Regions from separate parts of the Lysinibacillus sp. FSL P2-0066 genome, predicted to be linked through region 2. Evidence: riboswitches for the same ligand, from Rfam matches in the RefSeq annotation. Region 2 holds a riboswitch; the other holds the start of a gene.

Region 1 (16,631 bases), 1.7 Mb from region 2:
CTTAGCTATTAACGTAGAAGCAAAAATAATAAAAACTGCTCTTACAAATGAATCAATGACACTTAAAGCAACCTCGTAATTTTCTAGCCCTGGATCCCCTTCTACTTTAGAAATAAATAAAATCATAAACAGAAACCCGAGAATGACTAAATTAGCAATGATAGCTCCTCTAACATATGATCCTAAATGAAACTTTTTCATTTCTAAACGCATTAAATTAAGCATGAACAACGCCTCCATTAATTAGCTTTAAGAAATAATCCTCTAATGAACTTGTTTTTTTGCTAATTTCCTCAATCTCAACGTCATGTTCAATTAATGCTCTCGATAGATTTTGCTGAGATACGGTTGAGTCGTATATACGTATAGAGTTATCATCCATTAGCTTAAAATTGGTAATTTTTAATTCACTTTCAATTATAAATGCTGCCTTTTTTCCGTCACTTACGATTACTTCTGTATAATTGACCTGATCACGGTTTATAGTGTCCATCGCTACCTCTGTGATGAGTCTTCCATTCTTAATAACTCCTATTGTATCGACTAATTGTTCTATTTCAGCCAGAATATGACTTGAAATAATAATTGTTATGCCATACTCCTTACAAAGCATCTTGAAAAGCTCTCTTAACTCCTTTATCCCAACTGGGTCCAATCCATTAATTGGTTCATCTAATATAAGTAACTCTGGCTTTGTAATGATGGCTCTTGCGATGCCTAATCTCTGTTTCATCCCAAGAGAAAAATCTTTAACCTGCTTATTCTCTGTATTCGTTAACTTTACTAAATTAAGAACATGTGCAATTTCTTTCTTATCATAATAACCCATGTATTCACAATGTAATTCCAGGGTCTCACTAGCCGTTAATTTTTCATAGAAAATAGGATATTCAATAATTGTTCCCATTCTTTTTAGTAATTCATAGGATTTGTCTGTCAATTTCTCCCCTAAAATTTCTACATCCCCACTAGTAGGCTTCGTTAGATTAGTTAGCATCTTCATAACAGTGGTTTTACCTGCACCATTGGGTCCTAAAAATCCATAAATCTCCCCCTTCTTAACGTTCATATTGACAGCTGAAACAACTTCTTTTCCATCGTAAACTTTCGTAAGCTGATTTGTTTTTACAATGTATGTCATGTAATTCTCTCCCTCAATTGTGACTAGATTCATTATAAAAAATGAAACTCTCTATTTTATTACTGCATTCTTACAAATTTCTTAAGTAAAAAAGCCTGCAAAGCATTAAAGCTCTACAAGCACAATGGATTCAATACATCATTCGTTTTAGCGAAATGGTAAAAGTAGTTTTTTCATTAGGAATACTCGATAACCGGATGGAGCCATTCATTATTTCTACTAGTCGCTTTGTAATCGTTAGTCCCAAACCACTGCCTTGAAAAGATTTATTGCGAGAATCCTCAAGTGTATACATCCTTTCAAATACGCTATCGATATGATATTCATCAATACCCTTGCCACAATCCCACACATCAATATCAATATTGGCTTCTTCATTTCTTACGGTAATTCCAATTACATTGCCGTCTGCTCCATATGCAATAGCATTAGACAGTAGATTGTTTAGCACCCTATTTAATGCTTCTTCATTACCAAGTGCATACATGGGGCTTGCAGGAATATCAATATTAATAGCTAATCCCATTGAAGTAACCAGATCGTAAAAAGACAAAATATTTTTACGGCATATTTCACTGACATTGATTTTAGTGATTGGGTAATCTGTATCTCCAGCCTCTAATTTCGCCAAGTCAAAAAATGTATGGATAATTTTTAACACTTCTAATGTTTTAGCATGTACACCTGTAAGTAATCGTTGGCGTTCCTCGTCACTCATCGCATTTTGAAGTTGAAGCATTTCAATATAGCCAAGTACAACTGTTAAAGGTGTTTTAAGATCATGCGAAATATTGGCCAACATCTTTTTCATGGAATTTTCCATTTTACGATGAGTAGCCTGGATTTTTTGATGCTGATCTAGCAAAGCATTCATTGTAACAAGTAACTGTTGAATTTCTGAATTTGTAGTTGTAACTAGAATCTTTTCATACGTCTGTTCATTTACAATTACGTGTAGTTTACTATGAATGTATTGGATAGCGCGATCTTGTTCCTTCTTGACTTTCCATTGAAAAGTGAGAATCCCGATTAGCAATACAATTATTAATAATAGAAATATCATCATATTTTTAACCCTCAAACTTATAGCCAATTCCCCATAGAGTTTTAATATATTGAGGATTTGATGGATCATCTTCTATTTTTTCACGTAGTCTTCTGATATGTACATTTATAATATTTTCATCTCCATAATAGGCATCTTTCCATATCATCTGATAAATTTGCTCTTTGGTAAAAACCCTGTGACGATTTGTCACAAACAATTTTAAAATGGAAAATTCCTTTGATGTTAGCTTTATCTCTTGTCCACTCTTTGCTATTGAGAAATTAACGATATCTATCTTTAAATTATCGATTTCTAGGACCTCTTGCTTTTGTTCAGCTTGACTGGAGTATTTCGTAGCTCTTCTGATAACAGCCTTAACACGGGCTGAAAATTCTAGCATAGAAAAAGGTTTAGCAATATAATCATCTGCCCCTAATCCTAAGCCTAGTGCTTTATCAACATCACTGTCTTTGGCAGACATAATAATGATAGGAAGTGCTGCCTGCTCTCGAATAATCTTTAATACTTCCAATCCATTTAGTTTAGGAATCATAATATCTAAGATGACCAAATCAAAGGTATTTTGCAAACAATTTTGTAATGCCTCTTCACCATTGATCGCGGTTGTGACATTGAAACCTTCCATAGTTAAATAATTTTCAACCATTTCACGAATGGCTTCATCGTCTTCTACCAGTAAAATATGCTTTTGCATTATCATGCACCTCTCCTACTAAAACCCAATTTCCATATGTATATTACATTACCATATTTATGATGTTTAATTGGAGAGATTTTGTTCATGAGTGTTAAAAAAAAGCTGCCCTATAAACCATCACTTTTTGGTTTACAGAACAGCTCTATTAATTAATCTTCAACTTTTAAATCACAATCTTTAAGTGGAAGCATTTTTGTTTTGTGCTTTATTTTATAGCCCAACCATAATGCTAAAAATAGTGGAATCCCAATATACGAAACAAGGATACCGTACCAATCTATTTTTTCACCTGTAAAGGCTGTGTAATTTTGTCCAATGACTACGATCATACAAACAGTAAAAGCAAATAATGGTCCAAATGGATATAATTTAGCTTTATAAGGTAATAACTTTGGATCTAAGCCCTGTGCATCAAACGCTCGGCGGAAACGATAATGACTAAATGCAATACCTAGCCATGCAATAAAGCCAGACATTCCAGAAGCATTTAATAGCCAGATATAAACCACTCCATCACCAAAGAAGGATGCCAAAAATGCTAAACAGCCTACAGCTAATGTTGCCATAAGTGCATAAATCGGAATACCTCGACGACTTAGCTTTGAGAAAAATTTAGGTGCATGTCCATCCACTGCTAATTGCCATAGCATACGAGAAGATGCGTATAGTCCTGAATTTCCTGCTGACAGCATAGCCGTTAAAATAATGGCATTCATTAATGAAGCAGCAAAGGCAATACCTAGGCGGTCAAACACTAGTGTAAACGGTGAGACTGCGATATCTTCTGATAATAAACGTTCATCTGTGAATGGAATCAACATCCCAATTGCACCAATCGCTAAAATATAAAACAAAATAATACGCCAAAATACAGATTTAACAGCCTTCGGAATATTTTTACCAGGATCATCTGTTTCACCTGCTGTAATTCCAAGTAATTCTGTTCCTTGGAATGAAAATCCAGCTGCTAGGAAAATACCAAATGTGGCAAGGAAGCCACCATGGAATGGCCCATCACTAATAAAGAAATTAGTGAAACCTACAGGAGCCTGCCCACCTAAAATACCAAAAATCATTAGTAAGCTAATGATAATAAAAACAATGACCGTTGCTACTTTAATCATGGCAAACCAATATTCACTTTCACCATAACTTTTTACGGATAGTAAATTAAACGTCAGTACAACAGCAATAAATAATACTGTCCAAAGTGCTGATGAGCTATCTGGAAACCAATATTTCATAATTAATGATACAGCAGCAATTTCTGCAGCAATGGTGATTGCCCAGTTATACCAGTAGTTCCAGCCTAATGCAAAGCCCAAAGCGGGATCTACAAATTTGGTTGCATACGTACTAAATGAACCTGATGATGGCATATAAGCAGCCATTTCCCCTAAGCTTGTCATTAAAAAATACACCATAATACCGATTAAAGCATAGGCAAGCAATGCTCCTCCAGGTCCTGCCTGAGCAATAGCACCACCACTGGCTAAAAATAGCCCCGTACCAATTGTACCGCCTAAAGAAATCATTGTGATATGACGACTTTTTAATTCTTTTTTCAGCTTCGGTGCTTTATGTCCGAACTGATTTACTTTTATTTCACTCACGATATAGCTTCCTTCCTATTTATGAGGCAAAAAAATGCCATCACATATACACTGTGATGGCTACGTTAATCCTCAGTTTTTCTTACATGATAGCTCAACACGTTGTGCAAACGTGACAGTTCTGTTCCTTTCGGAGACAGCCCCAGCATGAGGTTTTCAAGTCCCCTCACACTTCGGCAATATTTCCTTTCAGCTAATTTCATCAATGCTTGTCATTTCAATTAGCATACTTATAAATATCGCGACCTCTACCTCAATACAAACATGAGGCATATAATTATTAAATTTATGATGTTTATTATACTAACATAAGACCATAGACATTTCAATACAACGGGAAATGTTCTGTATTTTATGAATCTTCTACTATTTTTAATAGTGTGATAAAGTGTTATAGTAGTTCAATTAGAATGGTTATTATTAGGGGGGATTTTATTTTGACTACAAATGATCATTCCACTAGTTTTCCAAGTAAAAAAATTAGCTGGAAAGGAACAACCTTACTTTTAGTCTTTGGCGTTATCTTTATAGCCTCTACATTACGAATGCCACTAACTGTTGTTGGCCCAATTATATCCTTTATCCGTGAAGATCTAGGGATATCTAATGTATTGGCAGGCTTTCTAACAACTATTCCATTGCTGGCTTTTGCTATTATATCTCCATTTGCGCCAGTTGTAGCACGCAAATTAGGGCTCGAGCTAACATTATTTTTATCCACTTTTCTCTTGGCCTTAGGGATTGTCCTACGCTCACTTGGTACAACAGAATTACTTCTATTGGGTACTGTGTTAATTGGCGTAGCCATTTCTTTTGGAAATGTATTAATTCCTGGATTATTAAAATTGAAATTTCCATATCATGTTGGTTTATTGATGGCCTTTTTCACCATGTCCATGAATTTTACTGCTGGCCTTGGTGCTGGTATTAGCTATCCTATAGCTAATTCATCGTTAGGCTGGCAAGGGGCGCTATCCATTGCACTCATACTTGTTCTAGTTACAATCTTAATTTGGATACCTCAACTAAAGTCAAATAAACCGGAACCAGTTACTACATCTAAAAAGACCAGTACACCTCTGTGGAAATCACCTGTTACTTGGGCTGTCACAGGGGCAATGGGTTTACAGTCTTTATTATTCTACACAACAGCAGCTTGGATACCTGAAATCTATATTGCTCAAGGTTTAGCACCTGATAAAGCTGGCTGGATGTTTTCAATCATGCAATTCTCACAAGTACCAATGGCCTTGGCAGTGCCTATTATTGCAGGCAAAATGACTTCTCAACGCCCACTTGTATTGATGTTTACTTCCTTCTATTTAGTAGGCTTTGTTGGGGTTGTCATGGAATGGACAAGTCTTGGAGTACTATGGATGGTTCTTCTAGGGTTAGCAGGTGGTTCTTCATTCGCTCTAGCAATGATGTTCTTCACTCTCCGCACTCGTACTGCATTTGAAGCAGCAGATTTATCAGGCTTTGCCCAATCTTTGGGTTATTTATTTGCCGCAATCGGTCCTATTCTTTTTGGCTTCTTGCATGATTTATTTGGTGGCTGGAATATTGCGGGATGGCTCTTTGTCGTTGTGGCAATGTTACTCTTCTTTTGCTCAATGAGAGCCTCTAAGGATGAATATGTGCATTAAAATTAAATAAAGCAGGTGGATCGACTTCCTCCATCTGCTCTATTTCTATATAGTGTTTCCACATTACTTAATTGTCGAGTTGCTGGAGTAATGTTAGCAATTCAGCAAGGTAATCTGATTCTTCATTATTACGAGCTGTTATAGCAGAAAAAATAGGAACAGCTTCTTGTAAGAGCTTATAACTATAATAGTAATAGCCTATAAAAGCTTGCTGCTCATAGCCCTTTGGCGTTTCTTCCTCCCACTCCTGCTCATCATTGTCCTCATGTTCTCTCCATAAATAGTTGACTTTTAATAGCTCCTGCATATTTTCAACAGTATTGGTTGGGTCTAGATAATCCTTCGTAATAGCATGTGCCACAGCTAAATATAACTGTAATTCTTGTAAGGAGACATCCTCTATTTTTTTACTTTTAAGCTTTTTTAAAAGAATAAGCAAAACCCATGGTGTCACCTGCCACAGTGTACCTTGATGTTCAATTAAATCAGCTAGCTGTGTGTATTGCTCCTGTTCAATCAGCTGAGGAATAGCTGTACCTCTACCATAAGGTGTTGTCAATTGTCTCCATGGGATATTGGGAATTTGCTGATCTAACATAGTAAGCCCTCTCTCATCGAAAGTATAACGAATGGATAATTAACTATTGAAAGTAAACAGTTCCTTTACTCTAATAGCATGGTTTTTGATAAAAATAATTTGGTGTATGATATATATTTACATAGGGTTTATGAAATATATGAGTCGTTGCAGGCGAAAGTGGCGGGATTAACCATGTCCAGTTGCCTGTAACTTCTCTTCCTGCTGTTTTTTCTGCTTCCTCAAACAATTTAAACTGCTGAGCCGCTGTATGATGATCAACAATGCTCACACCATCTTCTTTAAATGAATGAAGAACAGCAATATTAAGTTCGACTAATGCACGATCACGCCAAAGTGATGCTTGTTTAGTTGTATCTAGATTAAAAATTTCTGCAATAGCAGGTAGCATGTTATAGCGCTCATGATCTGCTAAATTGCGTGCACCGATTTCTGTTCCCATATACCATCCGTTAAATGGGGCTGCTTGAAAGTCAATTCCTGCCATTTGAAAACGCATACTCGAAATAATGGGTACAGCATACCACTTCATTCCTAATTTCTCCACATCGATTGACTCTGGATGGCGGATTGGAACCTCTACTATATTTTCTTCAGGAATTACAAACACTTGGGGAGCCCGGCTATCTACCTGTATAACGAGTGGTAGCACATCAAAAGCTGTTCCTTTGCCTTTCCACCCTAGAGATTCACATACTTTTGTAAACTCAATGGACTGCGAATCTCCAATAACGCCTGCCTCTGTTTCATAGCCTGCATAGCGAATTAGTTGATGATTCCAAATCCGTACTCTATCTGAAGCAAACACTGTTATTGTTGGACGGATTTTCCCATGATTTGTCGCATAATCAATATGTTCTAGTAATTTTCGGAAAATAGCCTTTTCATCTAAAACATCGCGTGCATCTACCACGTGGAGTGACTGCCAAAACAGACGTCCGATACATTTATTGCTATTACGCCATGCCACTCGTGCACCAAAAACTAACTCTTCTGTTGTTGGGTGATATTCACCTGCATCCTTAACTGCCTGTAATCTATTCTTTAACCAAAGTTCTGATTCATTTTGTTCTGTCTGGTATAGACTTAAAAACTGCTGTATCTCCTGTATATTCATATCGATTCCTCCACTTATCCTCATATTAGAGGAACAAAACAACAAGCACCATGAAAATAGTAATTAAAAAAACATACATATTTTATATATGAAATAGTTTGTTCAAATTTACTCTATAGACTCACTTTCGTAAGAGAATGTAAGAGAGATCCTAATTATTATAAAAAGACTACATTAATCATGTAATCTTCATAGTGTTGCAGCAAAGCAATCAATAGAATTTTGTGAAAGATAAAAGTCTTTCCATTTTAGGCTACTTACATGCTGCTGACGCTTTACTTTCGCGCTGGGGCTAGTCTCTGTCTGACTAACCCCGGCAATAAGTAGTCTTCCTCATTTATCCACACAAATAAATTGTAGGTATTCACTTATGGATGGCTGTTGTAACTCATTCCCTTCTCCACATTGAAGATAAGGGCTTATCCTCTCTGAGAATACAGATAATGGGCTTTTTGATCGCTATGCTACTTTGAAAAAAGGAAAGACACTTTGCAGAATGGTTGATTGGAGAGGAGCCAGCGTCACGCCGAGGGGGATTTAGCGTCACAGATGTACCCTGGAGCGAACGTAAGTGAGTGAAGCGGCTCATCGGACGCCGCCTGGAAAGGAAGCTGGCAGAACGGAAATCTACCTCTACCTTGCTAAAAGGTCTTTTTCTGCTAGTGATCTTTTTTCAACAACATGAAAAAGGAGAATAGAATTAAAGGAGAATAGAAAAAAGCATGTAACACACATCTGTGCTACATGCTTGATGACCCGTACGGGATTCGAACCCGTGTTACCGCCGTGAAAGGGCGGTGTCTTAACCACTTGACCAACGGGCCGTGGCTCCGAAGGCAGGACTCGAACCTGCGACAACCTGATTAACAGTCAGGTGCTACTACCAACTGAGCTACTTCGGAATAATGATGGGCCTAAATGGACTCGAACCATCGACCTCACGCTTATCAGGCGTGCGCTCTAACCAGCTGAGCTATAGGCCCATTTTGGAGCGGGTGATGAGAATCGAACTCACGACATCAGCTTGGAAGGCTGAGGTTTTACCATTAAACTACACCCGCAATAATGGTGGGTCAGGACGGAATCGAACCGCCGACACTTAGAGCTTCAATCTAATGCTCTACCAACTGAGCTACTGACCCGAAAATGGAGGAGGTAGAGGGATTCGAACCCCCGCGCGGTGTTACCCGCCTGTCGGTTTTCAAGACCGATCCCTTCAGCCAGACTTGGGTATACCTCCAAAAATATTAAAATGGTGGAGCCTAGCGGTATCGAACCGCTGACCTCCTGCGTGCAAGGCAGGCGCTCTCCCAGCTGAGCTAAGGCCCCATTAATCATGAAAGATGGTCGGAATGACAGGATTCGAACCTACGACCCCTTGGTCCCAAACCAAGTGCTCTACCAAGCTGAGCTACATTCCGTAAACATGAATTTATTGGCGCGCCCGACAGGAGTCGAACCCATAACCTTCTGATCCGTAGTCAGACGCTCTATCCAATTGAGCTACGGGCGCATATTAATTAAAAAATGATGAGCCATGAAGGACTCGAACCTTCGACCCTCTGATTAAAAGTCAGATGCTCTACCAACTGAGCTAATGGCTCATAAAAAAAGAAAAAATGGCTGGGGTACTAGGATTCGAACCTAGGCATGACGGAATCAAAATCCGTTGCCTTACCGCTTGGCTATACCCCAATGTTAAAATGGGGCGACTGATGGGAATCGAACCCACGAATGTCGGAACCACAATCCGATGCGTTAACCACTTCGCCACAATCGCCACTATATAAATTTATAATAGCTGTATATGAACGAGTACCTCAATACCTGGCAGGGGCAGTAGGAATCGAACCCACACCAAAGGTTTTGGAGACCTCTATTCTACCGTTGAACTATGCCCCTAAAATGGTGGAGGGGGACGGATTCGAACCGCCGAACCCTAAGGAGCGGATTTACAGTCCGCCGCGTTTAGCCACTTCGCTACCCCTCCAAGGGAATGGTGCCGGCGATAGGAGTCGAACCCACGACCTACTGATTACAAGTCAGTTGCTCTACCAACTGAGCTACACCGGCAATAATAATGGCGGTCCCGACCGGGATCGAACCGGCGATCTCCTGCGTGACAGGCAGGCATGTTAACCGCTACACCACGGGACCAAAATGGTGGAGGATGACGGGCTCGAACCGCCGACCCCCTGCTTGTAAGGCAGGTGCTCTCCCAGCTGAGCTAATCCTCCACAAAAAATAAGCGAAGCGACGTCCTACTCTCACAGGGGGAAGCCCCCAACTACCATCGGCGCTAAAGAGCTTAACTTCCGTGTTCGGTATGGGAACGGGTGTGACCTCTTTGCCATCATCACTTCACTTATTCAGCTGAAAGACTTATTCTTTCAAAACTAGATAAACGATACATTGAATGCTTCAAACATATTGGTTAAGTCCTCGATCGATTAGTATTCGTCAGCTCCATGTGTCACCACACTTCCACCTCGAACCTATCTACCTCATCGTCTTTGAGGGATCTTACTTACTTGCGTAATGGGAAATCTCATCTTGAGGGGGGCTTCATGCTTAGATGCTTTCAGCACTTATCCCGTCCACACATAGCTACCCAGCGATGCCTTTGGCAAGACAACTGGTACACCAGCGGTGTGTCCATCCCGGTCCTCTCGTACTAAGGACAGCTCCTCTCAAATTTCCTACGCCCACGACGGATAGGGACCGAACTGTCTCACGACGTTCTGAACCCAGCTCGCGTACCGCTTTAATGGGCGAACAGCCCAACCCTTGGGACCGACTACAGCCCCAGGATGCGATGAGCCGACATCGAGGTGCCAAACCTCCCCGTCGATGTGGACTCTTGGGGGAGATAAGCCTGTTATCCCCGGGGTAGCTTTTATCCGTTGAGCGATGGCCCTTCCATGCGGAACCACCGGATCACTAAGCCCGTCTTTCGACCCTGCTCGACTTGTAGGTCTCGCAGTCAAGCTCCCTTGTGCCTTTACACTCTACGAATGATTTCCAACCATTCTGAGGGAACCTTTGGGCGCCTCCGTTACCTTTTAGGAGGCGACCGCCCCAGTCAAACTGTCCGCCTGACACTGTCTCCTGCCCCGCTAAGGGGCATGGGTTAGAATTTCAATACAACCAGGGTAGTATCCCACCGACGCCTCCTTCGAAGCTGGCGCTCCGAGATCTCTGGCTCCTACCTATCCTGTACAAGTTGTACCAAAATTCAATATCAGGCTACAGTAAAGCTCCACGGGGTCTTTCCGTCCTGTCGCGGGTAACCTGCATCTTCACAGGTACTATAATTTCACCGAGTCTCTCGTTGAGACAGTGCCCAGATCGTTACGCCTTTCGTGCGGGTCGGAACTTACCCGACAAGGAATTTCGCTACCTTAGGACCGTTATAGTTACGGCCGCCGTTTACTGGGGCTTCAATTCGCAGCTTCGCTTGCGCTAACCACTCCTCTTAACCTTCCAGCACCGGGCAGGCGTCAGCCCCTATACGTCACCTTACGGTTTTGCAGAGACCTGTGTTTTTGCTAAACAGTCGCCTGGGCCTATTCACTGCGGCTCTCATGCGCTTGCACGCTCAAGAGCACCCCTTCTCCCGAAGTTACGGGGTCATTTTGCCGAGTTCCTTAACGAGAGTTCTCTCGCACACCTTAGGATTCTCTCCTCGACTACCTGTGTCGGTTTGCGGTACGGGCACCTCTCACCTCGATAGAGGCTTTTCTTGGCAGTGTGAAATCAGGAACTTCGTCCATACGGACTCGCCATCACAGCTCAACGTTACAGTGTGCGGATTTGCCTACACACACGCCTTACTGCTTGGACGCGCACAACCAACGGCGCGCTTACCCTATCCTACTGCGTCCCCCCATTTCTCAAACGGTGAGGAGGTGGTACAGGAATATCAACCTGTTGTCCATCGCCTACGCCTATCGGCCTCGGCTTAGGTCCCGACTAACCCTGAGCGGACGAGCCTTCCTCAGGAAACCTTAGTCATACGGTGGACGGGATTCTCACCCGTCTTTCGCTACTCATACCGGCATTCTCACTTCTAAGCGCTCCACCAGTCCTTCCGGTCTGACTTCAACGCACTTAGAACGCTCTCCTACCACTGACATCGTAGATGTCAATCCACAGCTTCGGTGAATCGTTTAGCCCCGATACATTTTCGGCGCAGCGTCACTCGACCAGTGAGCTATTACGCACTCTTTAAATGATGGCTGCTTCTAAGCCAACATCCTGGTTGTCTGTGCAACGCCACATCCTTTTCCACTTAACGATTACTTTGGGACCTTAGCTGGTGGTCTGGGCTGTTTCCCTTTTGACTACGGATCTTATCACTCGCAGTCTGACTCCCGTGTATAAATATCTGGCATTCGGAGTTTGTCTGAATTCGGTAAACCGGGATGGCCCCCTAGTCCAAACAGTGCTCTACCTCCAGTATTCTCATCACGAGGCTAGCCCTAAAGCTATTTCGGAGAGAACCAGCTATCTCCAAGTTCGATTGGAATTTCTCCGCTACCCACACCTCATCCCCGCACTTTTCAACGTGCGTGGGTTCGGGCCTCCAGTAAGTGTTACCTCACCTTCACCCTGGACATGGGTAGATCACCTGGTTTCGGGTCTACGACCACGTACTACATCGCCCTATTCAGACTCGCTTTCGCTGCGGCTCCGCCTTCTAAAGCTTAACCTTGCACGTAATCGTAACTCGCCGGTTCATTCTACAAAAGGCACGCTATCACCCATTAACGGGCTCTAACTACTTGTAGGCACACGGTTTCAGGATCTCTTTCACTCCCCTTCCGGGGTGCTTTTCACCTTTCCCTCACGGTACTGGTTCACTATCGGTCACTAGGTAGTATTTAGCCTTGGGAGATGGTCCTCCCGGATTCCGACGGAATTTCACGTGTTCCGCCGTACTCAGGATCCACTCAGGAGAGAACGAACTTTCGACTACAGGGCTTTTACCTGCTCTGGCGGACCTTTCCAAGTCGCTTCATCTAACTCGCTCTTTTGTAACTCCGTATAGAGTGTCCTACAACCCCAAGAGGCAAGCCTCTTGGTTTGGGCTCTTCCCGTTTCGCTCGCCGCTACTCAGGGAATCGATTTTTCTTTCTCTTCCTCCAGGTACTTAGATGTTTCAGTTCCCTGGGTCTGCCTTCAAGACGCTATGTATTCACGTCAAGATACTACGCGATTAAACGTAGTGGGTTCCCCCATTCGGAAATCTCCGGATCAAAGCTCACTTACAGCTCCCCGAAGCATATCGGTGTTAGTGCCGTCCTTCTTCGGCTCCTAGTGCCAAGGCATTCGCCGTGCGCCCTTAATAACTTAACCAAGTTATTAAGCCTATAAAAAAACTTAAAAAATAAATGTGTTTGTTACAATTTCAATGTCGTTTTATCCAGTTTTCAAAGAACAAGTTTTGAAGTATTTCATTCAGAAAGAATGAACCTTCAAAACTGAACGCAAAACGTAATCTTACAAACCCAAGGTTTGTATTCCGAAATAATCCTTAGAAAGGAGGTGATCCAGCCGCACCTTCCGATACGGCTACCTTGTTACGACTTCACCCCAATCATCTATCCCACCTTCGGCGGCTGGCTCCAAAAGGTTACCTCACCGACTTCGGGTGTTACAAACTCTCGTGGTGTGACGGGCGGTGTGTACAAGGCCCGGGAACGTATTCACCGCGGCATGCTGATCCGCGATTACTAGCGATTCCGGCTTCATGTAGGCGAGTTGCAGCCTACAATCCGAACTGAGAACGACTTTATCGGATTAGCTCCCTCTCGCGAGTTGGCAACCGTTTGTATCGTCCATTGTAGCACGTGTGTAGCCCAGGTCATAAGGGGCATGATGATTTGACGTCATCCCCACCTTCCTCCGGTTTGTCACCGGCAGTCACCTTAGAGTGCCCAACTAAATGATGGCAACTAAGATCAAGGGTTGCGCTCGTTGCGGGACTTAACCCAACATCTCACGACACGAGCTGACGACAACCATGCACCACCTGTCACCGTTGCCCCCGAAGGGGAAACTATATCTCTACAGTGGTCAACGGGATGTCAAGACCTGGTAAGGTTCTTCGCGTTGCTTCGAATTAAACCACATGCTCCACCGCTTGTGCGGGCCCCCGTCAATTCCTTTGAGTTTCAGTCTTGCGACCGTACTCCCCAGGCGGAGTGCTTAATGCGTTAGCTGCAGCACTAAGGGGCGGAAACCCCCTAACACTTAGCACTCATCGTTTACGGCGTGGACTACCAGGGTATCTAATCCTGTTTGCTCCCCACGCTTTCGCGCCTCAGCGTCAGTTACAGACCAGAAAGTCGCCTTCGCCACTGGTGTTCCTCCAAATCTCTACGCATTTCACCGCTACACTTGGAATTCCACTTTCCTCTTCTGCACTCAAGTCCCCCAGTTTCCAATGACCCTCCACGGTTGAGCCGTGGGCTTTCACATCAGACTTAAAGGACCGCCTGCGCGCGCTTTACGCCCAATAATTCCGGACAACGCTTGCCACCTACGTATTACCGCGGCTGCTGGCACGTAGTTAGCCGTGGCTTTCTAATAAGGTACCGTCAAGGTACAGCCAGTTACTACTGTACTTGTTCTTCCCTTACAACAGAGTTTTACGATCCGAAAACCTTCTTCACTCACGCGGCGTTGCTCCATCAGGCTTTCGCCCATTGTGGAAGATTCCCTACTGCTGCCTCCCGTAGGAGTCTGGGCCGTGTCTCAGTCCCAGTGTGGCCGATCACCCTCTCAGGTCGGCTACGCATCGTCGCCTTGGTGAGCCGTTACCTCACCAACTAGCTAATGCGCCGCGGGCCCATCCTATAGCGACAGCGAGATGCCGTCTTTCAGTCTCTTGCCATGAAGCAAAAGAGATTATTCGGTATTAGCCCCGGTTTCCCGGAGTTATCCCAAACTATAGGGTAGGTTGCCCACGTGTTACTCACCCGTCCGCCGCTAACGTCAAAGGAGCAAGCTCCTTCTCTGTTCGCTCGACTTGCATGTATTAGGCACGCCGCCAGCGTTCGTCCTGAGCCAGGATCAAACTCTCCATAAAAGAAATTTGATTAGCTCAAATTGTTTTGCTGGCATCATGTTTGATGTCCAAAATTGTGTTTCGTTTACTAGCAAAGCTAGCTACTTAAAACTTTATTGATTACGTTTTGCTTGTTCAGTTTTCAAGGTTCATGTTTTGCTTTGTTTTAGCGTGTCACCCTGGCGACTTGTATAATACTACACCCTTATTTTTAAAAGGTCAACACTTTTTAATAAAAAACTTTATTTTTTTTATTATCAACGGAAAACTTCCTATATTAATAACTTTAAAATCTAATCACAAGCTAGTTCAATGTTAGACCATGAACTAGAAAATAATTTTATCATAATTTCCTACAAAAAAATAATAGATCTTTAAAAAAACAAAAAACTCGGTAGAGAAACCGAGTTTTTAAAATGGGAAAAAGAACGGGATGGCTATCATCATCACAATAAACATAATAATTTGTAACGGTATCCCTATTCTTACAAAATCCATAAATTTATAGCCCCCTGCCGTCATTACCAGTGCATTCGTGGGGGAAGCAATTGGCGTAGCAAACGCCATACTTGCTGCGACTGCGACTGCAATCATAAATGTTGTGGGACTAACCTCAATGGCAATGGCAGCACTCATGGCAATGGGGGCAAACAATACAGCCGTTGCCGTATTACTAATGAATTGACCAAAAATGGCTGTCAAAATGTAAATCCCTATGAGTACACCATATGGTCCGAAACCACCTAAAGCATTAATAATACCATCAGATAAAATGGTCATGCCTCCTGTTTTTTCTAACGCTGTCGCCATTGGTAACATAGCAGCCACTAACACAATACTTTCAAAATTCATATTGCTATAGGCATCTTCCATGTTTCTCAAGCAACCTGTTAAAATCATCAGTACGGCACCAATCATCACAGAGATTACAGCAGGGAAAATTTCAAATGCCATCAAAATAATCATGAATAACATAATAATTCCCGCAATTCCAGCTTTGCCTGTAGCCGCTGCCACACTTGCGTGTTCTTTCGGCTGGCCAACAACCACGACATCCTGTGTTTCTCTTGCTAACAAAAGAATTTCATCCCATGCTCCCTGTACTAATATTGCGTCTCCAAATTTTAATTTGTGAGATACCATATCCTGAAGTTTATAACCACCCTTGCGATTAATACCAATGATATTTAGATTGTATTTTTCTCTGAAACCGAGGGAGCTAACCGTTTCATTGATAAAGCTCGAATTAGGGGTAAGCAATACCTCAGCAATACCCAGATGCTTCGATACTAATTCATCGGCTTCCCCTTCAACTAATCCTTGCATCTCAAGATGATAATCCTCAACAAAACGATGAATATCCTCTATTTCTCCTTGAACATATAACTCATCCTTGGCATGAATGACACTAGTTGGTCCTGCCATTTCTTGATAAGTCATCGGTAATAAATTAATACCCTCCTGAGATTTACGGTGAATTTTCATCATACAGAGCATATACTTAGCTGGTAGTTTTAATTCCGCTAACGATGTTTCAATAATAGGCGACTCCTCAGGAACAGAGATTTTAAATAGACGATTATTTAAATCATATTGTTTAATAATTTTTTTGGGCGAAAGTTTATAGCCTTCATTGCTTTGTGTGCGGTTTTGATCATTTGGTAATAAAATATTTCTT
Region 2 (16,631 bases):
TCCACATCATGTAACGCTATATAATGATTGAGACCACCCATCATGGAGTGGTCTTTCTACTATTATTAAATACAGATTATTTTAATTAACTTATCTCATCGCCAGTATATTATATATTAAAACAAAAAAGTAAATTTATGTTTTTTAACCTAATTTTAACCTTTTATTGATAATCTATAGTTGTTTCAACAATTAAATTACTAGGAGGAATAATTATGACAGTAGCAGTAAAAAATTTTAGTAGTATTATGAATCAAATGAGAGATGCTTATACGGGAGAGCAAACCAATGAATTTTCTTTAGCAGCGTTCATTGGACTTCAAGCTCCTTCATTATCAGACGCACCTGATGAATTACAAAAACTAACACAAGAATATCAGGAGAACGTTAATAGTTTTTATGTGCAAGAAGAATTAGACTTAAAAGAAAATGTTAAGCAGTTAGAGAATGATAAAAATCAAACAGCTTTTTTTGAAAATATGCGGAAGAAAAAAGAGGAAGCTTTAAAAAAATCGGAAGACATGATCAATAAATACTACGATTCGTTGATAGATTTTGGTGAAGAGCATCCTGCAGCTCAAACACTAATCCTTACTATTGCTGATAAAGTCGGTGCCTTTATACAAGATATTATGGATAAAGTTTTAAATGTTTTTGTTACTGTTGTGGAAACTGTAAAAAATGCAATAAGTGCTGCTATTAATTTCATTTCCTCTACTTTTAATTCAATTGTTAGCACTACGAAAAATTTCTTTTCTAGTTTATTTTAAAAACATTCTTAGCAGGACTGTCTCTGGACTATCTTGTTTCACATTTAATACCACTTTACAAGAAACAGATCAACGAGCTAGTTCTCATTTTGATAAACTTTTCGATGAAAAAGACTGATTTTGGCACCTCTTAGGCACTATCGAGAGACTTATACATCAATGTATAAAAATAAAAAGGCTTACAACCGTTGTGGCTGTAAGGCTTCGCTTGACGTCCCAGGAGGGATTCGAACCCCCGACCGACGGCTTAGAAGGCCGTTGCTCTATCCAGCTGAGCTACTGAGACATGATGTCGTTTCTTATGTATTCCATAGGAAGGACAATATTTATTATATGTACTTTATAGCATAATGTCAACATTAATTTTACTATGCAGGCAAGGTTTGCCTCATATTTTTTATCATATGTTGCTACAGCATCCATTATACCATTTCCTCACCCACTTAGCAGGACGGATAGCAAAATATTTGCTACACTATTGGCGATAAAAAAGTAGGAGGTATGAGGATGTTTAAAGATTTAGTCGTTATTGTCACTGGTGGTGCACAAGGGATTGGAAAGGGCATTACACTCGCATATGCACAACAAGGCGCAAAAGTGGTGATTGCTGATTTGAATGCAGGCTTAGGTCAACAGTTAGAACAGGATATGCTTGCTCAAGGCTACTCTGCATTATTTGTTCCAACGGATGTGACAAAGGAACAGGATATAATTCATTTGATGCAGCGAGCTGTTGAGCAATATGGGACCATTCATATATTAATTAATAATGCTGGGAAGTTTCAGCATCAATCTCCCTATGAGGTGACGTTTGATGAGTGGCAGGATTTGTTGCAGACGAATTTAACGGGTACCTTTTTCTGTGCCAGAGAGGCTGCAAAAGTGATGCGGCATAATGCAAAGGGTGGTTCTATTGTTTCGCTGGCCTCTACGCGTGCTGAAATGTCGGAGCCTCATACAGAAGCTTATGCGGCTACAAAGGGTGGTATCATAGCGTTAACACATGCTTTAGCGCGATCTTTAGGGCCAGATCAAATTACGGTGAATTGTATTTCACCTGGGTGGATTGAAACAGGTGATTACGAGGCACTACGGCCAATCGATCATGCGCAGCATTTGTCAGGAAGGGTTGGTCTGCCTGAAGATATTGCACAGGCTTGTCTCTATTTAACAAACCCGATGAATAACTTTGTAACAGGTATTAATCTTACAGTTGATGGTGGCATGACGAAGAAAATGATGTATGAAGCGTAATTTTGTCGTCTGTTCTTTTCTTTCTTGTTCTTCATACTCTGAGATTCCTTGGAGTATGCTACTGTAGGAGATAGAACAAGAAGGAGTGAAGCCTTGTACCCCTATTCAAATGGTTTTTCATTAAGCCAGCTGTATCATGCCCCCTATACGCAGTATACGGCTCCGATTCGTCACTTTTTACAGTCAAATGATTACCGACGCTGTATTAGTAAAGGCGAAGCAGACTTTATGGCTATGAATCGCTTACTTTGGATGGAGCATGTAAATTGGACACGGATGACTATTATTAGCATTGTGTTTAATTTGCCTGATTTACCCTTTGTGCAGCAGCGTTTGCTACGCAATGCAACCGATTTAGGGAATTGTTTACGCCCCTTTTATGGGGACTCCGTGGCGGATCGTTATGCAGCTTTAATTAAAGAGCATCTGGTAATTGCGGCTCAATTAGTGACAGCTGCTGCGAAAGGTGACGCTACCACAGCAGAAGCAAAAGAAAAGGAATGGTATCGTAATGCAGATGATATTGCTTTCTTTTTGCATACAATCAATCCATACCTAAGTAGAGAGGCAGTACAAAAAATGTTTTATACGCATTTAGCTTTAACGAAAAATGAAGCTGTCACGATGATACAAAAAGATTTTCAGGCAGATGTAGACGTATTTGATGAAATTGAAGCAGAGGCACTTGCGATGTCAGATATGATTGCCAGTGCCATCGTGATGCAATTTTGTTACCTCTTTTAATGTAAAAATCTTGATGCATTTATGACCATTTTACGCTCAACTGCTGGAGGAAAAACTCTCGCCGTTTTGTTTTTGGCATAATGAGCATGAGGCTGTATGCCCTGAAGACTACCCTTCATAAAAGAGGCTAATGTATTGCTTTGAATCGTTACGTTGGCTCGCTTTAATTCCCATGTGGAGTGGTGAATATCAATGCGAAAAAGTGTATCCTTCCATTTCGCCCATGAATGGTAGCGCTCTACAATCCATCGGTCAAAATTAGTATTGGTCTTGTCTCCTATTGTATAAATAACCCTCAATCTTTCGTCACATGCTTTGTAATGGCTTGTGTATGAATAGTGATTTCCTCTTTGTTTTACTAGGATGTTGGAATGGCGATATGGCAAGCTACCTATTGCCGTAATTTTTGATAAGAAATTATTCGTCACATCTAAATGAAAAAAATAGATGCCTTTCATGCCGTTATACTCCACATATGTTCGGACATTCAATTGTAAATAGGTATTCATCCCCGGAAGAGGTGGTAGAAAGCGTAGCCGATGTCGATAAACTTTAAAAACTACAGCACTAAGCCAGGCATTTTGTTCAAAGAGATCGAGCTTCAGTTCTTTAGGTACATGTTTTTCGAGTTCTTGAGGGTCTATCGGCCAATGTAAAAATAGAACATCTTGCCATGTTTGAGTCATCATCCACATCGTAAAACTCCTTTCTAATCACTAGTTTTTCCTAGAAAGGAGTTATTCAAACAAACGGTCTATTGATTTTGCTCAGCAGACTCTATTTCGACATAACGATAATATAAATTTCGTAATTCAGATTCTTTATATAAGCCTAAATGACTTTTAAATTGAGGATGAACCATTATTCCATGAGCACGCAATACTTTGACAAACCAACCCTTTGAATACTTATGCACCGACCCTATTCTCCTTTATCTTTATTCATACATAGAATATGCGTTTGAATACGGTAGAGTGCCTTTATACAAATAAAAAACGAGAGAATAAATAACTCTCGTTTTTACTTATGTGCCACAAAACGTACGATATGGTTGATTCGTCGGTTCAGGTAATGAAGCGTATGCTTGTTGCTCTTTCGTATGGGCATAAGGCTGAGCTAGGACTTTTAGTAAGTTGTTCATCACACTATAATCGCCTCGTTCTACAGCCGCTTCCAAAGCTTCTTCTACCCTGTGGTTACGCGGAATAATAGCTGGATTATGTTGACGCATTAATTGCTGTGACATGTCTTTTGTTTGCTGCTGTCTCGCTAATCGAGCTTGCCATTTGTGATGCCAGTCCTTAAAAGCTGAGGCGTTAAATAAAGGCGAATCCTCCAATTGCTCAAACGTTAAGGCAATAAATGTATTCGTATAATCTGCTTGGTATTGCTGCATAAGCTGAAGAAGCTCTTCAACAAGCTTGATGTCCTCTTGCTCCTCATTAAAAATGCCTAGCTTTGCACGCATTCCTTCCAACCAATTTTCTACATATAATTTTGGATACTGTTGTAGCGTTTCTTGTGCCAGTTGAATGGCTTTTTCTTGATCATCATCAATTAAAGGTAGTAAGGACTCAGCTAAGCGCGTTAAATTCCAGCCACCAATGTTGGGCTGATTTCCATAAGCATAGCGTCCTTGGCGATCAATCGAGCTAAACACAGTCGCTGGATCATAGACGTCCATGAATGCACAAGGACCATAATCAATGGTTTCACCACTAATGGTCATATTATCGGTATTCATGACGCCATGAATAAAGCCCACTAACTGCCACTTTGCTATAAGGGTCGCTTGTTTCTTTATGACTTCCTGTAGCAAATAAAGATAACGATTTTGATCGCCACTATTAGCTGGGTAATGTCGTTCTAATGCATAATCAGCTAAGAGCTGTAGCTCCTCATCTGTCCCCCATTGCGCAGCATATTGAAATGTCCCTACCCGCAAATGACTACTTGCAACTCGTGTGACAATAGCGCCTGGTAGTTCCGTTTCTCGAATAATCATTTCACCTGTAGTGACTACTGCTAGACTACGTGAAGTGGGAATCCCTAGCGCAAACATCGCTTCACTAATAATATATTCCCTTAGCATTGGACCTAAGGCGGCTCGCCCATCTCCACCCCGAGAATAAGGTGTTCTACCCGATCCCTTTAGAGCGATGTCATACCGTTCATTTTGAGGTGTGATTTGCTCCCCATATAATAGAGCTCTACCATCACCTAGCATATTAAAATGACCAAATTGATGCCCTGCGTAAGCCTGTGCAATCGGTTCGCCACCCTCTGGGATTGTATTACCAGCTAAAACGGCTAATGCTTCCTCACTCTTTAAAGTCTGAATGTCTAACCCAAGTGATGCTGCAACTGACTCATTTAATAAGATCAATTTTGGTGAACGGACAGGATTTAACGAAATGTCGGAATAAAAAATACTTGGTAGTTGAACGTAACTATTATCAAAATGCCAGCCAATTGTTTTTTTCATGTTTTCTCCTTTATTGCCTTTACGATTTATTTTTGCTATTTCAGCATTAATCATTCATAGGCAATTTTACCATTATCAGCAGCCCAAATAAAAATCCGCATACTTTGTAGTCATGCGGATTCCCCCTATTATTGTCGCTCAAATGTATATGTAGCCATACATTGATTGTCATCTGTCATGCAATCAACTTTAAAAGATGTTGCATTGATTTCCACAACAGCAAAGCTTTTCTCTTTACGGCCTCGTGGTTTTAATAAGCTGCCCGGATTTAAAAATAAGATGCCATCCATCATTTCGGCACCGAGTATATGAGAATGACCGAAACAAACGATCTGTGCTCCTACTTCTTTTGCACGATAGGACAATGACAAGATGGAATTTTTCACATTGAATAAATGACCATGTGTTACATAAACTTTCACATCCTGGACAGTGAAAATTTCTTCTTCAGGGAAAGCTTTTTCACGATCACAGTTTCCACGTACTTTTTTCAATCCTTCTAATGCCTCATGTGAATAGGGAAGTTCACTATCTCCACAATGAACCACAACATCTATTTCAGGATAAAAACCTTTAACCTTTTCGATGACATGGCTATCACCATGTGTATCGCTCATAACAAGCATTTTCATGGATATCACCTCTTATTTGATAAGATTCGGTAATTGCTCCTTTAACTTGCGGATGGCATTGCCTCGGTGAGAAATTGAGCCTTTTTCCTCTGGTGAAAGCTCAGCCATCATTCGATTTAAGCTTGGCACGAAAAAGATTGGATCATAGCCAAAGCCGTTCGTTCCACGCTTTTCATGGGCAATAACGCCTTCACATGTACCAAATACTGTTGTTGTTGCAAAATCAGGTCCTGCAATTGCAATACAGCAGCAAAAACGTGCTGTACGTTTGTCATCTTCGACACCTTGTAAATTTTCTAATAGTTTAATCATATTTGCTTCATCGTCATGGTCACCAGCATAGCGAGCGGAGTACACACCTGGCTCACCATTTAATGCATCTACTGCTAAACCACTATCATCTGCAATAACAATGGTTCCAAGCTCCTTCGCTAATGCTTCTGCTTTTAGGATGGCATTTTCTTCGAATGTTGTTCCTGTTTCTTCTATTTCCATATCTGGGGCCACTTCAAACATTGTCACGACTTCATAACCAAGTGGTCCAAATAATGCTTCAAAGTCTTTTGCTTTCCCTTTATTTTTTGTGGCGATGACTACTTGTTTCATATTATTGATTCCCTCCAATTTTGTTTGCCATTTCACCAAGCGTTATTTTTTGAAGTTCAACTAATTGTTGTATGCCTTTTTCACCTAATGCTAACAATTCATTTAGTTCTTCTCGAGAAAAGGTAGCTTCCTCTCCAGTACCTTGTAATTCGACAAATCGTCCTGCACCTGTCATCACAATGTTCATATCAACAGCTGCAGCCACATCTTCTACATAATTTAAATCAAGAATAGCACCTTGTTCCACTACGATCCCAACACTTGTTGCTGCCAAAAAGTCTGTTACCGGGAATTTTTCGAATGGCTTCTCTTCAGCAAATTTAGCAATGGCCTGTGTCATGGCCACAAATGCTCCCGTAATGGATGCTGTACGTGTACCCCCATCCGCTTGAATGACATCACAGTCAATCCACACAGTACGTTCGCCTAGCGCCTCTAAATCGACTACAGCACGCAATGCACGTCCAATTAAGCGCTGAATCTCCATAGTACGTCCATTGACTTTCCCACGAGAGGATTCACGTGGTGTACGTTGAGCGGTTGCACGAGGCAACATGGAATACTCGGCTGTAATCCACCCTTTCCCTTGCCCACGTAAAAAGCCAGGTACCTTGTCTTCCATCGTTGCTGTACAAATTACTTTTGTATTACCTACTTGAATTAACACAGAGCCTTCTGGATGTAATAAATACTCACTATCTATTTTCACAGGTCTTAGCTCATCTGCATTTCTACCATCAAATCTTGTCATTTAATTTGTTCCTCCTAAAAACTTTCGCGCCCTCATCTTAACATAATTTATGTCATTGAAAAAGTACTCGATAGTGGTTTATGTACAATGCTAAAAACGGCAAAAATCAGCCTAGCCTGTTGCTAAGCTGATTTTTTATTTTAATGTGATACGTTTTATGTCAAGAGTACCTTGCTCTAACCAATTCTCAGCAATCGAACGGAAAATTGGTACAGAACCAGTTGCAAAAAATTTATGAGCAGGCACCGCATTTACATTCGCTAAAGTGCCATTATACGCTAGCATTTCCTGAACATCCTTTGCTGTTTCCTCCGCAGAAGATAGTACATTTACATCTTCTCCGACAACAGCTTCAATTTGTTTTTGTAAAATAGGATAATGTGTACACCCTAAAATAACCGTATCAAATTGTCGATTTTTCAACGGCTTTAAGCCTTCTGCTATTAAATTATTTGCAAAGTCACCTTTATATTCGCCACTTTCTACAAGTGGTACGAATGTTGGACAAGCTAGTGGAATAATATGTGTTGACGTATTGAGTGACAATAAGGCTTCTTCATAAGCCCCACTTTTAATTGTTCCTTCTGTTGCAAGCACAACGACTTCATGTCGCTTCGTTTTTTTTACAGCTGCACGTGCGCCAGCATTGATAACACCTAGTACTGGAAAAGGCATATTTCTTTGTAAACTTTCGAGTGCTACTGCAGTCGCTGTATTACAAGCTATAACGAGCATCTTAACATTCATTTTTTCGAGTGCTTTTGCCATTTGCCAAGTAAAATTCCGTACTTCCTGACGACTTCTTGGACCATACGGACACCTTGCTGTATCGCCAATATAATAAATCGTTTCGTTTGGCAATCGCTTCATGATTTCTTTTGCTACGGTTAAACCGCCTACTCCTGAGTCAATAACGCCTATCGGGGCATTCATACTTTCCGCCTCAATCCTGTTTCATGTGTACATGTAGTTTTTCTAAGTAGCTTGATAATTGCGCGACTTCTTGTTCATTAAAACCAACAAGCATCTCTTGCAAGTATTGCTGTCTTTTTTCAATAACTTCTTGAATAATACGTTCGCCCTTTTCGAGAAGATGAACGACAACGACACGGCGATCATTTTCATCACGCACACGCTTGACTAATTCATTTTTCTCCATTCGGTCCACTAAATCTGTTGTTGTGCTAAAAGCTAAATATAAACGGTTTGATAATTCGCCAATTGTAATATCACCAAGCTCTTCTAACCACTGTAATGCAACAAATTGTGGCGGCGTAATCGCATAATCGGAAACAATTTCTCTTCCCTTTTGCTTCACGATGGCCGCTATATAGCGTAATTCCTTTTCAACCGTTGCAACGGTTTCAGGTGAGTGCTTTGTTACTTCATCCGACATATAACTATTTCACTCCTAAAAATACGTTGAATAGTTCTATTTTGTCGGTTTTTTCACGAAATAGCAAGTGTCCATTAGTTTAATTTAAATTCTTCCAAGCGTAACAGCTCAATTAACGCCTGAGATCGATTCGTTACACCTAGCTTTTGAATTGTATTGGAAATGTGATTTCGCACTGTTTTTTCACTAATACCAAGCTGCTCTGCAATATCTCTCGTTGTTTTTTCAGCTAATAAAAGCGCAAATATTTCACGTTCTCGGTTTGTTAAAAGAGAACGATGATGAGAGCCATTCATTCAGTTACACCCTCCTCCCCCGCACGTATTGTAACTTATGTTAAGGGGCAGGAAGCGGTGACGGCTATTTGCATGATTATTCCATGTTTCCTTAAAAATTTCGAAAATTATATTGATACATTCGTAAATTTTACGTAAAATGCAATTCCTACTATTTTAATAAATTTACATACAGTTACATATTGAGCTAGTGAGGTAGCATAGCCAACTGATTTAATTTCGTTTTTTCTTCCTCTGAAATCGGTACACTTTTGCCTGTGCGAGGATCCATTTGCACAATCGTTCCACGACCAGTGAAACAAATTTCGTCCTTTTGATTTTTTGCTAGATAATGAATGTCCATCGATGAATTCCCAACTTGCGCGATTTTTGTATAAATTCGTAGAACGTCATCAAAGAAAACCTGCTTTACATAATCACATTGTAAATCGGCTACGATTGGTATAGATTTCACATCCTCTTCTCCAACTGAGGGCATTAAAATTCCTAAATGACGGAAATAATCAATTCTTGCTTGCTCAAAATATGTAAAGCTAATCGTATTGTTCATATGACCATACATGTCTGTTTCTGAAAATCGTACTCGTACCTCACTAAAAAATGAAAAACCCTTTTCCCACTCTTGAAAATTATCGATATAATTTGCCTTCATGATATACCATCCCCTGTCATGTAATTGCCCGTCTTTTATCAATCGACGGTAAACAAAATGAATACATATTCATTATAAAAGAAAATGCTATATTATCATAGAAAAAACGCGAATATTCAATTTGATAACTATTCATTTCTATAACTATAAAAAACTCCCTCACACGAAGTGTAAGGGAGTTCTTGTCCGTATATTAGTCTACATAGTGGTCAGAACCGAAGAAGTTACGGAACATTTGCACAGTAGTTGCACGGTTTAATGAAGCGATAGATGTTGTTAAAGGAATACCTTTTGGACATGCAGCAACACAGTTTTGAGAGTTACCACAGTTTGCAAGGCCGCCATCACCCATAATCGCATTTAAACGTTCATCTTTAATCATTGCACCTGTTGGGTGAGTGTTGAAAAGACGTACTTGTGATAATGGAGCTGGTCCGATGAATGAAGCTTTTTCAGACACGTTTGGACATGCTTCCATACATACACCACAAGTCATACATTTAGATAATTCATAAGCCCATTGACGTTTACCTTCTGGCATACGTGGACCTTCACCTAAATCATACGTACCATCGATTGGTACCCATGCTTTCACTTTTTTAAGAGCGTTGAACATACGTTCACGGTCAACTTGTAGGTCACGAATAACAGGGAATGTTTTCATTGGCTCCAATTTAATCGGCTCTGTCAATTGGTCTACTAGTGTAGAACATGATTGACGTGGACGGCCATTGATCACCATTGAACATGCACCACAAACTTCTTCTAAACAGTTCATATCCCATGATACTGGTGATGTGTTTACACCATCTTCAGTAACAGGATTTTTTTGAATTTCCATTAAAATTGAAATTACGTTCATACCATGACGGTAAGGCACTTGGAATTTTTGCCAGTAGCTATTGCCGCCTTGTGTATCTTGACGTAAGATTTCCACTTTGACCATTCTTCCAGTATTAGCTGCGATTTGCATAACTTTTAGTCTCCTTTCGCAGAGTAGTCGCGTTTACGTGGTGGGATTAATGAAACGTCGACTTCTTGGTACGTGATGATTGGATTACCAGTAGCTGGGTCAAACTTCGCCATTGTTGTTTTTAAGAAGTTCTCATCATCACGGTTAGGGAAATCAGGTTTATAGTGTGCACCACGAGATTCATTTCGTAATAGTGCACCTTTTGTCATTACTTTTGCAAGCACTAACATATTTTTAAGCTGACGTGTAAAGTGTGCGCCTTGGTTGCTCCATTTTTGCGTATCATTGATGTTGATATTATTCCAACGCTCAGTAAGCTCATCAAGTTTTTTCAATGTATCTTTAAGCTGATCATTGTAACGTACTACAGTCATTGTAGCAGTCATCATTTCACCAAGCTCTTTATGCAGTAAGTAAGCGTTTTCTGTGCCTTCCATTTTCATGATAGCATCCCATTTCGCTTGTTCCTCTTTTACACGTGCATCGTAAATCTCTTGTGGAAGATCTTCAGCATGCTTTTTAAGATGTTTTACATAATCTACTGCGTTTGGTCCTGCAACCATACCACCGTAGATAGCAGATAATAGTGAGTTTGCACCAAGACGGTTTGCACCATGTTGAGAGTAATCACATTCACCTGCTGCAAATAGACCAGGAATTTCAGTCATTTGATTGTAGTCAACCCATAATCCACCCATTGAATAGTGAACTGCTGGGAAAATTTTCATTGGTAATTTACGTGGGTCATCACCTACGAATTTTTCGTAAATCTCGATGATACCACCAAGTTTAACGTCCAATTCATGTGGATCTTTATGAGAAAGATCTAGGTATACCATGTTTTCGCCATTGATACCAAGTTTTTGGTTTACACAAACGTCGAAAATTTCACGTGTTGCAATATCACGTGGTACTAAGTTACCATAAGCTGGGTATTTCTCTTCTAAGAAGTACCAAGGTTTACCGTCTTTATAAGTCCAAATACGACCGCCTTCACCACGAGCTGATTCTGACATTAGACGGTTTTTGTCATCTCCAGGAATCGCTGTTGGGTGAATTTGAATGAATTCACCATTCGCATATGAAGCACCTTGTTGATAAACGATAGAAGCAGCAGAACCTGTGTTAATAACAGAGTTTGTTGTTTTACCGAAGATAATACCAGGGCCACCAGTCGCCATAATAACAGCGTCTGCACGGAATGATTTAATTTCTTCTGTACGCATATCTTGCGCTACGATACCACGACAAACGCCGTCTTCATCGATAATAACACCAAGGAATTCCCAGTGTTCATATTTATTTACTAAACCAGCTACTTCATGAGAACGAACTTGCTCATCTAGCGCATATAGTAATTGTTGACCAGTTGTTGCACCAGAGAAAGCTGTACGGTGCATTAAAGTACCACCAAAACGACGGAAATCTAAAAGTCCTTCTGGTGTACGGTTGAACATAACACCCATACGGTCCATTAAGTGAATAATGCCAGGTGCTGCATCACACATACCTTTTACTGGTGGTTGGTTCGCTAGGAAGTCTCCACCATATACTGTATCATCAAAGTGGATCCATGGAGAATCCCCTTCACCTTTAGTATTTACCGCACCATTAATTCCGCCTTGCGCACAAACAGAGTGTGAGCGTTTTACAGGAACTAATGAGAATAAATCAACTTCAGTACCAACTTCAGCTGCTTTAATCGTTGCCATCAGACCGGCAAGACCACCGCCGACAACAATTATTTTGCTTTTCGCCATGATTATTTCTCACTCCTCTTAAAAAATTGCAATGATTGCATGTGCTCTATCGTAGCTTCTATTGAATTATACGAAAGCTAAAATAGCAGCCACACCAACTACACTTAGAATTACGAAAAGAATGTTTGTTACGTAAGTAGCGATCTTTTGAGACTGAGGAGATTGTGTAATACCCCAGCTTACTAGGAATGCCCATAAACCGTTAGATAAGTGGAAAGTTGCTGATAAAATACCAACAATGTAGAATCCAAGCATGAATGGATTAGCAACGATATTCGCCATCATGTCGTAATCAACGTGTGTGCCAAGTGCTTTTTGAATACGAGTTTGGAAAATATGCCATGCAATGAATATCACTAAGAATACACCAGTAAAACGTTGTAAAGAGAACATCCAGTTACGGTACGTGCTGAAACGTCCTGTGTTTGGTGTAGCAGTGAATGCAATGTAGACACCATAGAATGCGTGGAACATTAATGGAATATAGATGACAATCCATTCAACTAGGATAAGGAATGGAATCTTTTCCATTACTGCGGTAGCATCGTTGTAACTTTCTGCCCCGCCTGTTGCTGTAAAGTTAATGAACAGGTGCATCGTTAAAAACAGACCTACTGGAATGATCCCAAGTAGAGAATGTAAGCGACGCCATAAAAACTCTCGATCTTTCGACAAGACTGTTACCCCCCTTAGTACTTAAAATAGCACAACAAAAGAAGTCATCATTTTGTAAATGATACTTCATTGACTGTGTATTTCATCATGGTACAATATTATGACATGTTTATTGTACTCTCAAGAGCTACGAGCGTCAAGGCAACTCGGAGTTTTTCATAGAGCTTATTAAAGAACTAATCTAGTACATGATGCGTCGTTTTTTCTCGAAAAATCTATCATTACTTTATTACCGTTAAATTTTAAGAAAATTCTAAGAAAGAAGGATAACAATGTTAAACACTCCATCTCCTACAATCTCATCATTTGGCTATGAGATCATTCGTGATCATATTCTATCTTCTATACTCGGTAAACATGAAGATGATGTCCTTTATTGGGCAGGTAAGGAGCTTGCTCGCAAGTTCCCATGTAAAAGTCAAGATGAACTTATCGCATTTTTCGCAGATGCCTGCTGGGGTACATTAGAACTCATAAAGGAATCAAAAGATGGACGCATTTTCCAGTTGACAAATGACCCTGAAATTCTGCAAATTAAGCAACGTAGCTTTAAACTTGAAGCAGGATTTATAGCAGAGCAAATTCAACTAGCGAAAGGCTACCTGACAGAATGCTATAATGAAAAACGGGAAAAGCAACAATACGTCATGTTTACAGTCAAATGGGATGTTAAAGAACGTATTATGAATACCATTCCCTTAGAATAATTAAAAAGGATTGTCTCCCATTAAAGAATGGGAGGACAATCCTTCTTTTTTCTTCCTTTTATTTCGGTCAATTACATAAAATGCTGTTTCTTCTATTATTATATGTAAAGTGCTTGCTCTAAATTAAACTCATCATGGAGAGCATTAGCTGCTTTGATCATATCATCCTGTGGGACAACAACGGACACTTTTATTTCAGAGGTACTTACCATTTTTACAGGGATATTTTCACGACGTAACCGATCAAACATACGAGCAGCAACGCCTGGATTAGAAGCCATGCCTGAACCTATGATAGAAACTTTTGCTAGCCCAATTTCGAAGTCAGCAAAACTAAATCCGAGTGATAATTTACTATCCTCTAACACACGTAATGCTTCCGCAAATTCCTCTTTTAAAATAGAAAACGATACAGTTGGCTTCAACCCATCAATAATGGCTTGGACAATAATATCTACATTAATACGGTTCTCTGCAAGAACCGTAAATATGTCTGCTAATGAAGCATTGGAAAAAGCATCATACCCTACTGTTAAACGAATAATATCCGATTCAAATGCCACACCACGAACGACTAAATTTTTTTCCATTTCTACTTCCTCCTTCAATAAAGTGCCTACTGATTCAACTAAACTTGAGCGTATAATAACAGGCATTTGAAATTTCTTCGCTAACTCCACCGCACGTGGATGTATGATATGAGATCCTAAGTTAGATAATTCCAACATTTCATCATAGGATATTTCCTGTAGCTTTTGGGCATTTGTAACATAACGTGGATCTGCTGTATAAACACCGTCCACATTTGTATACATATCAACTCTCTCCGCTTCTAACGATACAGCAAGTGCTACAGCTGCTGTTTCAGCTCCACCTTTCCCAAGCATGGTAATATTGTGCTCTTCGTCAATCCCCTGTTCTCCAGCAATGACTACAATTTGTCCCTGTGTAAAGTGTTCTTCCATTCGACTAACATCTATATAGTCGATACGTGCATGTCGATACATACCATCCGTATGTATACCAGCTTGCCATCCAGTTAGAGACACAGCAGTATAGCCTGCTTCCTGTAAGGCGATGGCAAATAAAGCACTAGATAATTGAGAGCCTGTTGACAAAACCGCATCTAATTCTCGTTTCGATACATCATCTGTTAGTTGATGTACCATCATTTTCATCTCTTTCACAGTGTGTCCCATCGCTGCAACGACCACCACTACATCAAAACCTTTGTCCTTTTCAGCAATCGCTTTCCGAGCAGCCTCTTGGATTTGTTCAGTGGAACCTAATGCAGCTCCTCCAAACTTCATCACGATTTTAGCCATTTCTTTCGTTCTCCCTTCCAGTTCATGTATTTCACCTAATTATGGGTTTCTAGAAAAACTAAAAGGCAGCCTCCACATAACGTGAAAGCTGCCTATAACATGTACAATAATCGTAACTTGCGCATGTGTGATAGCTCTCCGAAACGTTTAGAATCGACAGTCTTACATTTCTTAAATGCAAAACCAGTACAGCAATGGAACAACAATACTGTACTTCGGCAAGCTCCCCTTTCACACAATATCTTTGGACTTGTCCATCCTCCATCGTGTTACTCTTGAACCTTGCACCTCTATCATCACTTTAAAGTGAATGTATTCAATTCATTAAGCCTTAGCGTAAACAAACTAGTCACGCAGTTGGCTCTCCATAACATTGAAAACAATGTTATTTATAACCATAGCACATGCCTATTCCTTTGACAATGATTGTTGCTGAAAATAGCTAAAAATTTGGCTTGCTAAATTAGCGGGCATCCCAGCCTCCTGTAATGCTAGCTCGCTCGCCTCTCGAATTTTTTTGACTGAACCGAAATGTTTAAGCAGCTGTTGCTTTCGTTTTGGTCCTACCCCTTCAATATGATCTAATACAGATTGAATGGCATGCTTCTCATGCTGTTGACGCAAGAAGGTAATAGCAAAGCGGTGAACTTCGTCTTGAATTCGTTGTAATAAATAAAAGCCATCACTTGTACGTTTTAAGCTAATCACTTCTGGTGGATCACCAAACAAGAGCTGAGATGTATTATGCTTATCATCCTTGGCTAAACCAGCAATCGGTATAACAAGGCCAAGCTCATCTTCTAGTACTTCACGGGCTACTTCCATTTGTCCCTTACCACCATCAATTAAGACTAAATCTGGTAATGGGAGACCTTCCTTTAAAACACGTATATAGCGACGACGTATAACCTCCTGCATTGCACCGTAATCATCATGCTTGGCTGCTGTACGTGTTTTATATTTTCGGTATTCCTTTTTCGCAGGCTTCCCATCAATGAACACTACCATGGCAGATACTGCATCCGTTCCATGCATATGACTATTATCAAAAGCTTCAATTCGTAAAGGTGTACTAATACCCATTGCTTCACCAAGTGCCTCACAAGCACCAATGGTACGTTCCTCCTGGCGTTCTATTAGCTGGAATTTAGCTGCCACAGCAATTTCGGCATTTTTGGTTGCTAATTCAACCAATTCCTTCTTTTGACCTCTTTTCGGTGTGAGCACTTTGATCTCTAATAATTCAGTTAAGATAGCTGCATCAATGGCTTGTGGAATAAAGATTTCTTTTGGCTTAATATGCTCTGGTTTTTCATAAAAGCGTCCAACAAAAGTTAAAAATTCATCCTCTGCATCTTGATAGATCGGGAAAATCGAGACATCACGCTCTATCAGCTTACCTTGGCGCACAAAGAAAACCTGAACACACATCCATCCTTTTTCCACTGCATAGCCAAATACATCTCGATTTGTTGTATCACTTGAAACTATTTTTTGTTTCTGCATAACCGTATCAATATGGGCAATTTGGTCTCGGAATTCCTTCGCTCGCTCAAATTCCAGATTTTCTGCAGCTGCTAGCATTTTAGCTTCAAGCTCTTTTTT

Evidence for each region. Region 2 has a riboswitch for lysine ahead of MKZ14_RS15785 (aspartate kinase). Riboswitches for the same ligand answer to the same signal wherever they lie in the genome.
Region 1: linked by a shared signal. The riboswitch ahead of MKZ14_RS01305 (amino acid permease) and the one ahead of MKZ14_RS15785 (aspartate kinase) in region 2 are both predicted to bind lysine.

Annotation. Positions count from the first base shown of each region.
Region 1 covers NZ_CP150202.1:244,518-261,148, reverse strand. The annotation lists gene MKZ14_RS01325 (ABC transporter permease) at 1-225, opposite strand, end outside; gene MKZ14_RS01320 (ABC transporter ATP-binding protein) at 218-1,141, opposite strand; gene MKZ14_RS01315 (sensor histidine kinase) at 1,272-2,207, opposite strand; gene MKZ14_RS01310 (response regulator transcription factor) at 2,212-2,904, opposite strand; gene MKZ14_RS01305 (amino acid permease) at 3,057-4,520, opposite strand; lysine riboswitch at 4,603-4,779, opposite strand; gene MKZ14_RS01300 (MFS transporter) at 4,958-6,166, shown strand; gene MKZ14_RS01295 (hypothetical protein) at 6,234-6,764, opposite strand; gene MKZ14_RS01290 (nitric oxide synthase oxygenase) at 6,835-7,881, opposite strand; tRNA gene MKZ14_RS01285 (tRNA-Glu) at 8,634-8,705, opposite strand; tRNA gene MKZ14_RS01280 (tRNA-Asn) at 8,707-8,783, opposite strand; tRNA gene MKZ14_RS01275 (tRNA-Ile) at 8,791-8,864, opposite strand; tRNA gene MKZ14_RS01270 (tRNA-Gly) at 8,869-8,942, opposite strand; tRNA gene MKZ14_RS01265 (tRNA-Phe) at 8,948-9,023, opposite strand; tRNA gene MKZ14_RS01260 (tRNA-Ser) at 9,029-9,121, opposite strand; tRNA gene MKZ14_RS01255 (tRNA-Ala) at 9,135-9,210, opposite strand; tRNA gene MKZ14_RS01250 (tRNA-Pro) at 9,226-9,302, opposite strand; tRNA gene MKZ14_RS01245 (tRNA-Arg) at 9,318-9,394, opposite strand; tRNA gene MKZ14_RS01240 (tRNA-Lys) at 9,413-9,485, opposite strand; tRNA gene MKZ14_RS01235 (tRNA-Gln) at 9,502-9,576, opposite strand; tRNA gene MKZ14_RS01230 (tRNA-His) at 9,586-9,661, opposite strand; tRNA gene MKZ14_RS01225 (tRNA-Trp) at 9,710-9,783, opposite strand; tRNA gene MKZ14_RS01220 (tRNA-Tyr) at 9,788-9,871, opposite strand; tRNA gene MKZ14_RS01215 (tRNA-Thr) at 9,879-9,954, opposite strand; tRNA gene MKZ14_RS01210 (tRNA-Asp) at 9,963-10,038, opposite strand; tRNA gene MKZ14_RS01205 (tRNA-Val) at 10,043-10,118, opposite strand; rRNA gene rrf (5S ribosomal RNA) at 10,130-10,245, opposite strand; rRNA gene MKZ14_RS01195 (23S ribosomal RNA) at 10,312-13,239, opposite strand; rRNA gene MKZ14_RS01190 (16S ribosomal RNA) at 13,422-14,974, opposite strand; gene MKZ14_RS01185 (SLC13 family permease) at 15,365-16,631, opposite strand, start outside.
Region 2 covers NZ_CP150202.1:3,144,161-3,160,791, forward strand. The annotation lists gene MKZ14_RS15695 (hypothetical protein) at 216-770, shown strand; tRNA gene MKZ14_RS15700 (tRNA-Arg) at 983-1,056, opposite strand; gene MKZ14_RS15705 (glucose 1-dehydrogenase) at 1,278-2,024, shown strand; gene MKZ14_RS15710 (hypothetical protein) at 2,118-2,768, shown strand; gene MKZ14_RS15715 (DUF2071 domain-containing protein) at 2,765-3,463, opposite strand; gene MKZ14_RS15720 (DUF2639 domain-containing protein) at 3,523-3,684, opposite strand; gene MKZ14_RS15725 (YdiU family protein) at 3,793-5,253, opposite strand; gene MKZ14_RS15730 (metallophosphoesterase) at 5,382-5,885, opposite strand; gene MKZ14_RS15735 (XTP/dITP diphosphatase) at 5,898-6,491, opposite strand; gene rph (ribonuclease PH) at 6,493-7,242, opposite strand; gene racE (glutamate racemase) at 7,378-8,175, opposite strand; gene MKZ14_RS15750 (MarR family transcriptional regulator) at 8,186-8,638, opposite strand; gene MKZ14_RS15755 (LuxR C-terminal-related transcriptional regulator) at 8,713-8,934, opposite strand; gene MKZ14_RS15760 (thioesterase family protein) at 9,122-9,586, opposite strand; gene sdhB (succinate dehydrogenase iron-sulfur subunit) at 9,780-10,559, opposite strand; gene sdhA (succinate dehydrogenase flavoprotein subunit) at 10,565-12,319, opposite strand; gene MKZ14_RS15775 (succinate dehydrogenase cytochrome b558 subunit) at 12,386-12,994, opposite strand; gene MKZ14_RS15780 (YslB family protein) at 13,267-13,701, shown strand; gene MKZ14_RS15785 (aspartate kinase) at 13,800-15,026, opposite strand; lysine riboswitch at 15,150-15,327, opposite strand; gene uvrC (excinuclease ABC subunit UvrC) at 15,435-16,631, opposite strand, start outside.